Regions from separate parts of the Streptomyces sp. NPDC034043 genome, predicted to be linked through region 2. Evidence: riboswitches for the same ligand, from Rfam matches in the RefSeq annotation. Region 2 holds a riboswitch; each other region holds the start of a gene.
The links. A riboswitch is a leader RNA that binds a small molecule or an ion and turns the genes downstream of it on or off. The one in region 2 is predicted to bind cobalamin.

Region 1 (3,258 bases), on a different contig from region 2:
TTCCGCTGGCCTGGGACGTGGCCGTCACGCTCACGGCGAGCTACCAGAAGGTCTTCTCCGACGACGTGAAGGTCGGCTTCTTCGCGCAGCGCGACAAGTACCAGACCGGCATCGACGCCGGGAAGGTGCTCCCGCCCGCCAAGAACATGGACGACATGCACACCGTGGTCACCAACGCGACGGTCGACGGGGTCCTGTCGGCGCTGTTCGCGGTCCTGATCATCATCGTGCTGGCGGACGCGGCCCGGACCTGCCTCAAGGCCATCGCCCACCCCGAGTCCGTCCGCCTCTCCGAGGTGCCGTGGACCGAGTCGAAGATCATCGCCCCGGCCGGGCTCATCGCCACGGCCGAGGAGAAGGCCGAGCTCGCGGCCGCCGGCCTCGACGGGCGCGGCAGCCCGGCCAAGGAACCGGTCGCGTGAGCCGGGTGCGCGGGGCGCTGGCGAAGGCCCGGTTCTTCGTACGGGAGTTCTCCGGCGAGGCCGCGTACGACCGTTACGTCGCGCACGCCCGCTCGCACGACCCGGACGCCGAGGTCATGACCCGGCGCGCCTTCGAGCGGGCCCGTACCGACGCCCGCGAGGCGGACCCCCGGGAGGGCTTCCGCTGCTGCTGAGGGCACCCGTGCCCGCGAAGGGCCCCGCCGTCCCGCACCGGGACGGCGGGGCCCTTCGGCGCGTCCGGCACACCTCCCGCGACGACGGCGCCGGGCAGCCGGCAGGCGTGGCGCACACTCGGGGGCATGGACTTCGACATCAGAACCGCCAGGGCGGACGAGTGCGAGCGGCTGGGCGAGATCACCGGCGCGGCCTACACCGGGGACGGGCTGCTCGACCAGAACGAGGACGACACCTACCTGAACGCGCTGCGCGACGTGGCCGGGCGGGCCGGCGAAGGCGAGGTGCTGGTCGCCGTGCGGGACGGCCGGCTGCTCGGCGGCGTGACGTTCGCCGCACCCGGGAGCCGGCTCGCGGACGTGGCCGGGCCGCAGGAGGCGGAGTTCCGGATGCTCGCGGTGGCTCCCGAGGCGCGCCGGCAGGGGGTCGGGGAGGCCCTCGTACGGGCCTGCGCCGAGCGGGCCCGGGCCCTGGGGCTCACGGCGCTGGTGCTGTCCACGCAGCCGGCCATGCCGGGCGCCCGGCGGATCTACGAGCGAATGGGTTTCGTCCGCACTCCGGAGCTCGACTGGTCGCCGTTCCCGGCCCTGACGCTGCTGACCTACCGTCTGGAGCTGTAGCCGCACCGACACAACATGTGGGGGGTCGCGCATCGGTGGCCCCCCACATGTATGCTCATCCTCGCTGTCGCCGCAGGGGAATCCGGTGTGAATCCGGAACTGTCCCGCAACGGTATGACAAGTCCGAGGACCTGCCGACAGTGCGCCCGGGTCGACCGAACCGGGTGCCGACACGTCCGGGCTTCGCGGTTGGGCCGGTGGACGCCGTGCGGTGAGTACGCGATACCGTCGCGCCCGCACGCGCCTCCCCCTGCCCCGATCCGCCGATGACCGGGCCGAGCGAGGGAGAGCTCCCGCCGTGACCATCGCGCCTTCCGCACCGCGCGCCGAGTCCGTTTCTGGCGACACCACCGAAGGCCCGGGGGCCGCGCTGCTGCGTACTCTCACCGAGCTGACCGCCGACCTCCCCGACACCGACCCCGGCCGGGTCGCCGCCGCCGCGCTGCGCGGACGCAGCTCCGCGGCCGACGAGGCCGAGCTGCGCGGGCTGGCCACCGAGGCCGCGGCGGGCCTGATCTCCGAGGACCCGGCCTACTCCCGCCTCGCCGCCCGCCTGCTGACGCTGGCCGTGGCCGACGAGGCCGCCGGCCAGGGCGCCACCTCCTTCGCCGAGTCCGTCGCCGTCGGCCACCGCGAGGGCCTGATCGCCGACCGGACCGCCGAGTTCGTCGCCGCCCACGCCGGCCGGCTGAACGCGCTGGTCGAGCACGCGCTCGCCGACGGCGCGGACGACCGCTTCGGCTTCTTCGGCCTGCGCACCCTGCACAGCCGCTACCTGCTGCGGCACCCGCACACCCGCCAGGTGATCGAGACCCCGCAGTACTTCATGCTGCGCGTGGCCTGCGGTCTCGCCGAGGACGAGAGCGTCCAGGCCGTCGAGGAAGTGGCCTCGCTCTACCGGCTGATGAGCCGCCTCGACTACCTGCCGTCCTCCCCCACGCTCTTCAACTCCGGCACCCGCCACCCGCAGATGTCCTCCTGCTACCTGCTGGACTCCCCGCTGGACGAGCTGGACTCGATCTACGACCGCTACCACCAGGTGGCCCGCCTCTCCAAGCACGCCGGCGGCATCGGCCTCTCGTACTCCCGCATCCGCGCCCGCGGTTCGCTGATCCGCGGCACCAACGGCCACTCCAACGGCATCGTGCCGTTCCTGAAGACCCTCGACGCCTCCGTCGCCGCCGTGAACCAGGGCGGGCGCCGCAAGGGCGCCGCGGCCGTCTACCTGGAGACCTGGCACGCGGACATCGAGGAGTTCCTGGAACTGCGCGACAACACCGGCGAGGACCAGCGCCGCACGCACAACCTCAACCTCGCGCACTGGATCCCGGACGAGTTCATGCGCCGCGTGAACGCCGACGCCGACTGGTCGCTGTTCTCCCCGGCCGACGTCCCCGAGCTGGTGGACCTGTACGGCGACGAGTTCGACGCCGCCTACCTCAAGGCGGAGGCGGCGGGCCTCGCGAAGAAGACCATGCCGGCCCGCGACCTGTACGGCCGCATGATGCGCACGCTCGCGCAGACCGGCCAGGGCTGGATGACCTTCAAGGACGCCTCGAACCGGACCGCGAACCAGACCGCGCTGCCCGGCACCGTCGTCCACTCCTCCAACCTCTGCACCGAGATCATCGAGGTCACCAACGACGGCGAGACCGCCGTCTGCAACCTCGGCTCGGTCAACCTCGGCGCGTTCGTCGCCGACGGCCGGATGGACTGGGAGCGCCTGGACGAGACCGTCCGCACGGCCGTGACCTTCCTCGACCGCGTCGTCGACATCAACTTCTACCCGACCGAGCAGGCCGGCCGGTCCAACGCCAGGTGGCGTCCGGTGGGCCTGGGCGCCATGGGCCTCCAGGACGTCTTCTTCAAGCTGCGCCTGCCCTTCGACTCCGCCGAGGCGAAGGCCCTGTCCACGCGGATCTCCGAGCGGATCATGCTGGCCGCGTACGAGGCCTCCTGCGACCTCGCCGAGCGCAGCGGCCCGCTCCCGGCCTGGGCCGAGACCCGTACCGCCCAGGGCG
Region 2 (3,258 bases):
GCCGCCCAGGGTCCAGAACAGGGCGGTACGGATCTGGTCGGGGTGCGCGGACAGCACGAGGACCAGGCTGGTCAGCGCGGACAGGACGTACTGCACGGCGACCCCGGCCAGGATCAGCCGCCCGGTGCTCATGGTGCCGCCGCGCCCGGCCATGGCGTAGACGGCGACGAGCGCCACCGTCGAGCCCGCGAACGCGGCGGCCGGCAGCCCGAGCCCGCCCGCGAGTCCGGCTGCGCCCGCACCGGACACGATGACCAGCACCGCTCCCGCCGAGGCTCCGGAGGAGGCCCCGAGGAGGAACGGATCGGCGAGCGGGTTGCGTACGAGGGCCTGGAGCACGGCGCCGGAGACCGCGAGCCCGGCCCCGACGACGGCCCCGAGCAGCACGCGCGGCATCCGCACGTCCCACACGATGGAGGGGAAGGCGCCGGGCATCCCGGGGCCGCGGAGGACGATGCCGACGACCTCACCGGGGGCGATCCGTACGGGTCCCAGGGCGAGCCCCGCCACGGCCGCCGCGGCGAGCGCGGCGGCGAGGAGCACCAGGACACCGACGGTGCGGCGCCCCCTCACGCCCCGGCTCACGCGGCGTCGGGGTGCAGCTGGCGGCCCAGGGACTCGACGGCGTCGGCGACGCGGACCCCGAGCACGGCCGAGGAGAGCGGCAGGACGACGAACCGGCGGTCCCTGACGGCGGGAACCCGAGCGAGCGCCGGATCGTTCAGCAGGCGCTGCTTCTTGGCCTCCACGGTGGTGCCGCCGTAGTCGTAGATGAGGATGACCTCGGGACCGCGCTCGATGACCTTCTCCCACGGCACGTCGCCGAAGGTGTCCTTGAGGTCGGCGAACACGTTCGTCCCCCCGGCCAGGGAGACGATCTCGTTGCCTATGCCGTTGCCGCCGGAGGTGAAGGCGGAGGCCTCCCCGGAGTCGTAGACGAAGACGGACGGCCGGGGCCTGTCCTTCACACGGGCGGTGACGGCGTCGACGCGGCGCTGCTCGTCCTGGACGAGGGCCGCGCCGCGCTCGGGCACGCCGAAGGTCCGGGCGACTTCGGTGATCTCGGTCTTCAGCTGTTCGAGCCCGACCGGGCCCTGGGTGCAGTACTCCACGCTCAGCCGCGAGTTGATGCCGGCCTTGGCCAGCCCTTCGCGGTCCCGGCCCTGCCCCTTGTCGAAGGCGCTGGCGTAACCGCCGTAGACGAAGTCGGGGTTGGCCCCGAGGAGCACCTCCTTCGAGGGGTACTCCTTGGCCAGCACCTTGATCTTGTCGTAGGCGGGCCGGTAGGCGGGCAGCACGGAGTCGTCGAGATACGCGGTGCCGGCCATCCGGTCCTGGAGTCCGAGGGCCAGCATGATCTCGGTGGCGTGCTGGTTCATGGTGACGGCGCGTTCGGGCGGCGCCTGATAGGTGGTGCTGACGCCGCAGTTGGTCACGGCGTACGGGAACCCGGGCGCGGCGTGCGCACCGGGCCCGGGCCGCTCCGCCCCGGGCGGACCGCCGCAGGCGGTGAGCGGCACGACGAGAGCGAGCGGCAGGAAGGAGCGCACGGCGGCGCGGACACGCGACATGATGAGGCCTCTCCGGGGGATCCTCGTCCCCGGTCGAAGTGAAGAGGCGGTGCGTCAGTGTCTGACTCCCGGCCGTCGCGCGGACGCGGCGGCCGGTCACAGTGGCGGGACCGCACCGGATTCGCACCGGTTTCCTGTCCTGCACCGCCGGGACAACCGTGCCAGTCTGCCAGACGCGGTGTTCGCCCCCGGAAAGGGTCTCCGCGCAGCGCGCAATTGCCGGGCTCAGCGGCCGCGAACGGGAAATGGTTCCTGCCCACCGATTCTGGCGGTGAGCAGGAACCATTGAAGCATCGCCGTCAGGAGGAAGCGGCGGTGATCTGCCAGGCGACCATTCCCGTGGCTCCGGAAGCCGCAGTGATGTCGACGGGCAGTTCTTCCGGAGAATCCTCGACCCGTCGGCTCACCGATACTCCGTCACAGGGAATGGACTCCGCCCCCTTTTCACCGACTTTCATGTCGACGGCGCCTGTGCCGACACAGGCTACGGCGACCTTGTACGTCTTTCCCTTCGCGAGCGAAGAGCGAGAGTGAACGCCGTCCCGGACCCTTTCCATGCCGGATTCCACGAACTCGGGAGAATCGGGATGGATTTTCTCCAACAGGCCCTTGGCTCTACTGCCCTGGGCTTCCTCGGTCTCCCCCGCGGATGACCGCACGCTCGTCGGACTGCCCGACGGTGGCGCGCTCTCGCTACCGCAGCCGGCCGCCAGGAAGGATGCGACAGCGAGGGCCGCCGCCACGGTCAGCGGCCTGCGAGGAACGGTCACGAGCTCGTTTCCCAGTACTTCCAGCCGACCTCCGAGGTGGGCAGGTTCGCGGTGCCGCTCTTGATGAGCTTCTTGCCACACCGGTCCGCACTGGTCTCGTACTTGGCCCACTTCACGGCGTACCCCCAGGAGCCGTACTGGAGGTGGCCGTACTTGCCGCTGGTCACGTTCCTGCGGTACTCGTGCCCCACGGTGATCCCGACCTCGGTGCCGATCTTCGCCGTGATGGAGACCTTGGCCTTGGCGACGATGCCACTGACCTCGACCTCACCGCCCGCGCTGACCTCCCGGAGGACCTTGCCCGACCTCTCCACCCTGACCACCATGGTGCCTCCCGGACCGTCCTTGAAGGACGTGCCGGCGAACTTGGCCGGCATGTGGATTCCGGTCTTCGAGGGGATCTCGAACCATGTGCGGCGAGGGTTGTCACACGCCTGCGTGCCGGACTCCGAGTTGGTCGACGTCTCCGGCAGGTGCTCCAGCGAATTGTCCTCGGGGGCAGCCTCCTCCACGACCTCGACCGAGGTCACGGGCTGCGACTCATCGCCTGCCGCATGAGCCGGGGAGGCCATTCCCCCCAGTAGAGCCAAAGCGAAGACCGGTCCGACGGTCCCACGCACCGTAAAACGCATAATTCCCCCATGTCTAATTTTTCGTGGGGCCACCATCAGGTCAGCGAGGCGGCCCCTGCGCCAAGACCGTAGCCGCGCCGGTAGAGGAACGGGGAAACCGAAGCGTTCTTCTGAGGAAGAATTGAGGATCATCGACCTCAGTAGCCCCCAACTCGCCTGCGTTAGCGCCATGTTGAGGGACACATCGCCCGATTTCACGATCCGGCCTGCCGGGTGGGGGCGAGGGACGGGGGGCGTCGGGGTTCGACTGCCGCTTAACCCTCCACGCCGGTGGCCACGCCACAC
Region 3 (3,258 bases), on a different contig from region 2:
GTCCGCTTCCTGCTCGCCGCGGGCGCGATCGGCATGCTCTTCAAGGAGAACGCCTCGATCTCCGGCGCCGAGGTCGGCTGCCAGGGCGAGGTCGGCTCCGCCTGCTCGATGGCGGCGGGCGCCCTCGCCGAGGTCCTGGGCGGCACCCCCGAGCAGGTCGAGAACGCCGCCGAGATCGGCATGGAGCACAACCTCGGCCTGACCTGCGACCCGGTCGGCGGCCTCGTCCAGATCCCCTGCATCGAGCGCAACGGCATGGCCGCCGTCAAGGCCGTCACCGCGGCGAAGATGGCGATGCGCGGGGACGGCAGCCACAAGGTCTCCCTCGACAAGGTCATCAAGACCATGAAGGAGACGGGTGCCGACATGAAGGTCAAGTACAAGGAGACGGCGCGCGGCGGGCTCGCGGTCAACGTGATCGAGTGCTGACCCGATAAGGACCTCCCGGCGGGCGTCCGGACCGGGGTCCGGACCGGGGTGCGGACCGGGGTGCGGACCGGGTCGTGGCCGAAAAGGGGCCGTGCGGCCCGGTCCCTCGGGACCTTCGGCCCCGGAGCGCGCCCACGGGCGGCGATAGCGTGCGGGGAGGGGCGCCGGACGACCCCCGCACGACGAGAGGCAGCCGCCGATGGCCATCATCACCGACCACCGACTCCTCCCGCTGCGGCTGGAAGCCGCCCCCCTGAGCGTGCCCCTGACCGGCCGCTTCGTCTACCGCACGGACCGCCCGTACGAGGTGGCCGTCGACCTCCGGGGCGCCGGGGCCCACCTCGCCCGCTGGGTGTTCGCGCGCGAGCTGCTGCTCGACGGGCAGCACGCGCCCACCGGCGAGGGCGACGTACAGGTGTGGCCCCGCTGGAGCGGCTCGGAGCCGCGCGTCCTGCTCGGCTTCGGCAACGGCGAGCGGGGCTGCGTGGTCTCCGCCCGCGCCAGGGACGTGCGCGCGCTGTGCCGGCGGATGACGGAGCTGGTGCCGCGCGGGCAGGAACGGCGCCACTACGACCTGGACGCGCAGCTGAGCGCGCTGCTGGCGTACTGAGGCGCGGCGCGCGGAACCGCGCGCGGCCCGGCGGTGTCCTAGGAGATGACAGGCAGTCCCCGTCTCACGGAACCGGGGAGACATCATGCGTCACCCGCACCGCCGCCGGATCGTGGCCCTGGCCACGGGCGCCCTGCTCACCGCCGGGCTCGCGCTCTCCACGTCACCGGCCTCCGCCGCCACCACGTCCACCCGCACCCAGACCCCGCTCGTCGTCAACGCGCGCTGGGGCGGGCACTGCACGTTCGACCGGATCGTGATCGACCTCCAGGGGTACGTCCCCCCGGTCACCGTCACTCCCGTGTCCCAGCTGGTCTACGACGGGTCCGGCAAGCCCGTGCCGCTGGCCGGGAAGTACTTCCTGGAGATCCGGCTGCACCCCGCCGCCGCCCACGACGACGCGGGGCAGAACGTCTACCAGGGGCCCAAGCTCCAGAAGATCTACCTCAGCAAGCTCAAGGGCATCGCCCTGACCGGCGACTTCGAGGGGTACGTGACCTTCGGCGCCGCCTTCGACACCCAGCCGTTCTACAGCACCTCCGTCCTGCACTCGCCCGAGCGGTTCGTGCTGGACATCGCGCACCCGAACACCTGCTGACCCGAGCGGGTACGGACGGCGGGCCCGGGACGCGTGACGTCCCGGGCCCGCCGTCATATCAGGGGGACGGCCGCCGGTGTCCGGGGGTCCGGGTTGTGACGGTCCGTGCGGACGACTAGGGTCATCGGGCCTTGGTGTTCGGGAAACCGGTGGAAAACCGGTGCGGCCCTCGCCACTGTAATCGGGAAGTCCGGCTCCAATCCTCCCTGACGCCGTCCGGGAGGCGCCCCCAGCGGGCAGGCCACTGGGCCCACGCGGGAGACCGCACGGGCCCGGGAAGGCGGAGCCCGGGCATCATGACCCGTGAGCCAGGAGACCGGCCGAGGCGCGTCGTCCATCCACGAGGTGCTGGAGAGGTCTCCCAACTCATGCATATCGCCGAGGGGTTCCTGCCCCCTTTGCACGCGGCCGCCTGGGGCGCCGCGTCCGCCCCCTTCGTCGTCCACGGGGTCCGGGCCCTGACCCGCGAGGTGAAGGCGAACCCGGAGAGCACGCTGCTGCTCGGGGCGTCCGGTGCGTTCACGTTCGTCCTGTCCGCCCTGAAGATCCCTTCCGTGACCGGAAGTTGCTCGCACCCGACGGGGACGGGGCTCGGAGCCATCCTCTTCCGTCCGCCGGTCATGGCGGTGCTCGGCACGATCACCCTGCTCTTCCAGGCGCTGCTGCTGGCCCACGGCGGGCTCACCACGCTGGGCGCCAACGTGTTCTCGATGGCCGTCGCCGGGCCCTGGGCGGGCTACGGCGCCTACCGGCTGCTGCGCAGGTCCGGCCTGCCGCTGATGGTGGCCGTCTTCTTCGGCGCGTTCTTCGCCGACCTGATCACCTACTGCGTGACCTCCGTCCAGCTGGCGCTGGCCTTCCCCGACCCGGCGAGCGGCTTCCTGGGCTCCCTGGAGAAGTTCGCGGGCATCTTCGCGCTCACCCAGATCCCCCTCGCCGTGAGCGAGGGCCTGCTGACCGTGCTCGTGATGCGGCTGCTGATGCAGTCCAGCGCGGCGGACCTGGTCCGGCTCGGGATCACGAAGCTGACCGGCGGCAAGCGGACCGAGCAGGGGGCGGCACTCTGATGACCAGGAACACGAAGATCAACACCCTGCTGCTGCTCCTGGTGGCGGCACTGGCCGTGATCCCGCTCGCGCTGGGGCTGGGCGAGGGCAAGGAGGAGCCGTTCGCCGGCGCCGACGCCCAGGCGGAGGCGGCCATCACGGAGCTGAAGCCGGACTACGAGCCCTGGTTCTCCCCGCTGTACGAACCCCCCTCGGGCGACATCGAGTCGGCGCTGTTCGCGCTCCAGGCGGCGCTCGGCGCGGGCGTCCTCGCCTACTACTTCGGAGTCCGCAAGGGCCGGCGCCAGGGCGCCGCACAGGCCCTCGCCGAGGCCGTGGCGGCCGAGAAGACCCGCACCACCCCGGAGCCGTAGGCGGTGCTGCCGATCGACGTGGCGGCCCACTCCAGCCGCTGGCGGGGCCGCCACCCCCTGGAGAAGGCCCTGCTGGGGCTCGGGCTCACGGTCACCGCCGTGTGCCTGCCGCCCTGGCCCGGCGGGCCGCTGGTCGCCGCCGCGACCCTGGCCGTGCTGCTCGGGCCCGCCGGGGTGCCCGGGCGGCAGCTGTGGCGGGCC

Region 1: it holds a riboswitch for cobalamin, as region 2 does, so the genes downstream of both, ACZ51S_RS13730 (ribonucleoside-diphosphate reductase subunit alpha) here and ACZ51S_RS18140 (ABC transporter substrate-binding protein) in region 2, are expected to answer to the same signal.
Region 3: it holds a riboswitch for cobalamin, as region 2 does, so the genes downstream of both, ACZ51S_RS24885 (energy-coupling factor ABC transporter permease) here and ACZ51S_RS18140 (ABC transporter substrate-binding protein) in region 2, are expected to answer to the same signal.

Annotation. Positions count from the first base shown of each region.
Region 1 is NZ_JBVISF010000004.1:525,580-528,837, reverse strand. Features, by position in the region: gene ACZ51S_RS13745 (carbon starvation CstA family protein) at 1-422, shown strand, start outside; gene ACZ51S_RS13740 (YbdD/YjiX family protein) at 419-616, shown strand; partial or broken gene ACZ51S_RS13735 (GNAT family N-acetyltransferase) at 731-1,237, shown strand; adenosylcobalamin-variant (AdoCbl-variant) riboswitch at 1,302-1,378, shown strand; gene ACZ51S_RS13730 (ribonucleoside-diphosphate reductase subunit alpha) at 1,536-3,258, shown strand, end outside.
Region 2 is NZ_JBVISF010000006.1:396,410-399,667, forward strand. Features, by position in the region: gene ACZ51S_RS18135 (FecCD family ABC transporter permease) at 1-573, opposite strand, end outside; gene ACZ51S_RS18140 (ABC transporter substrate-binding protein) at 582-1,571, opposite strand; cobalamin riboswitch at 1,607-1,743, opposite strand; gene ACZ51S_RS18145 (hypothetical protein) at 1,871-2,341, opposite strand; gene ACZ51S_RS18150 (hypothetical protein) at 2,338-2,871, opposite strand.
Region 3 is NZ_JBVISF010000011.1:87,329-90,586, forward strand. Features, by position in the region: gene ACZ51S_RS24870 (L-serine ammonia-lyase) at 1-429, shown strand, start outside; gene ACZ51S_RS24875 (SsgA family sporulation/cell division regulator) at 629-1,039, shown strand; gene ACZ51S_RS24880 (AMIN-like domain-containing (lipo)protein) at 1,125-1,637, shown strand; cobalamin riboswitch at 1,753-1,976, shown strand; gene ACZ51S_RS24885 (energy-coupling factor ABC transporter permease) at 2,006-2,704, shown strand; gene ACZ51S_RS24890 (energy-coupling factor ABC transporter substrate-binding protein) at 2,704-3,057, shown strand; gene cbiQ (cobalt ECF transporter T component CbiQ) at 3,061-3,258, shown strand, end outside.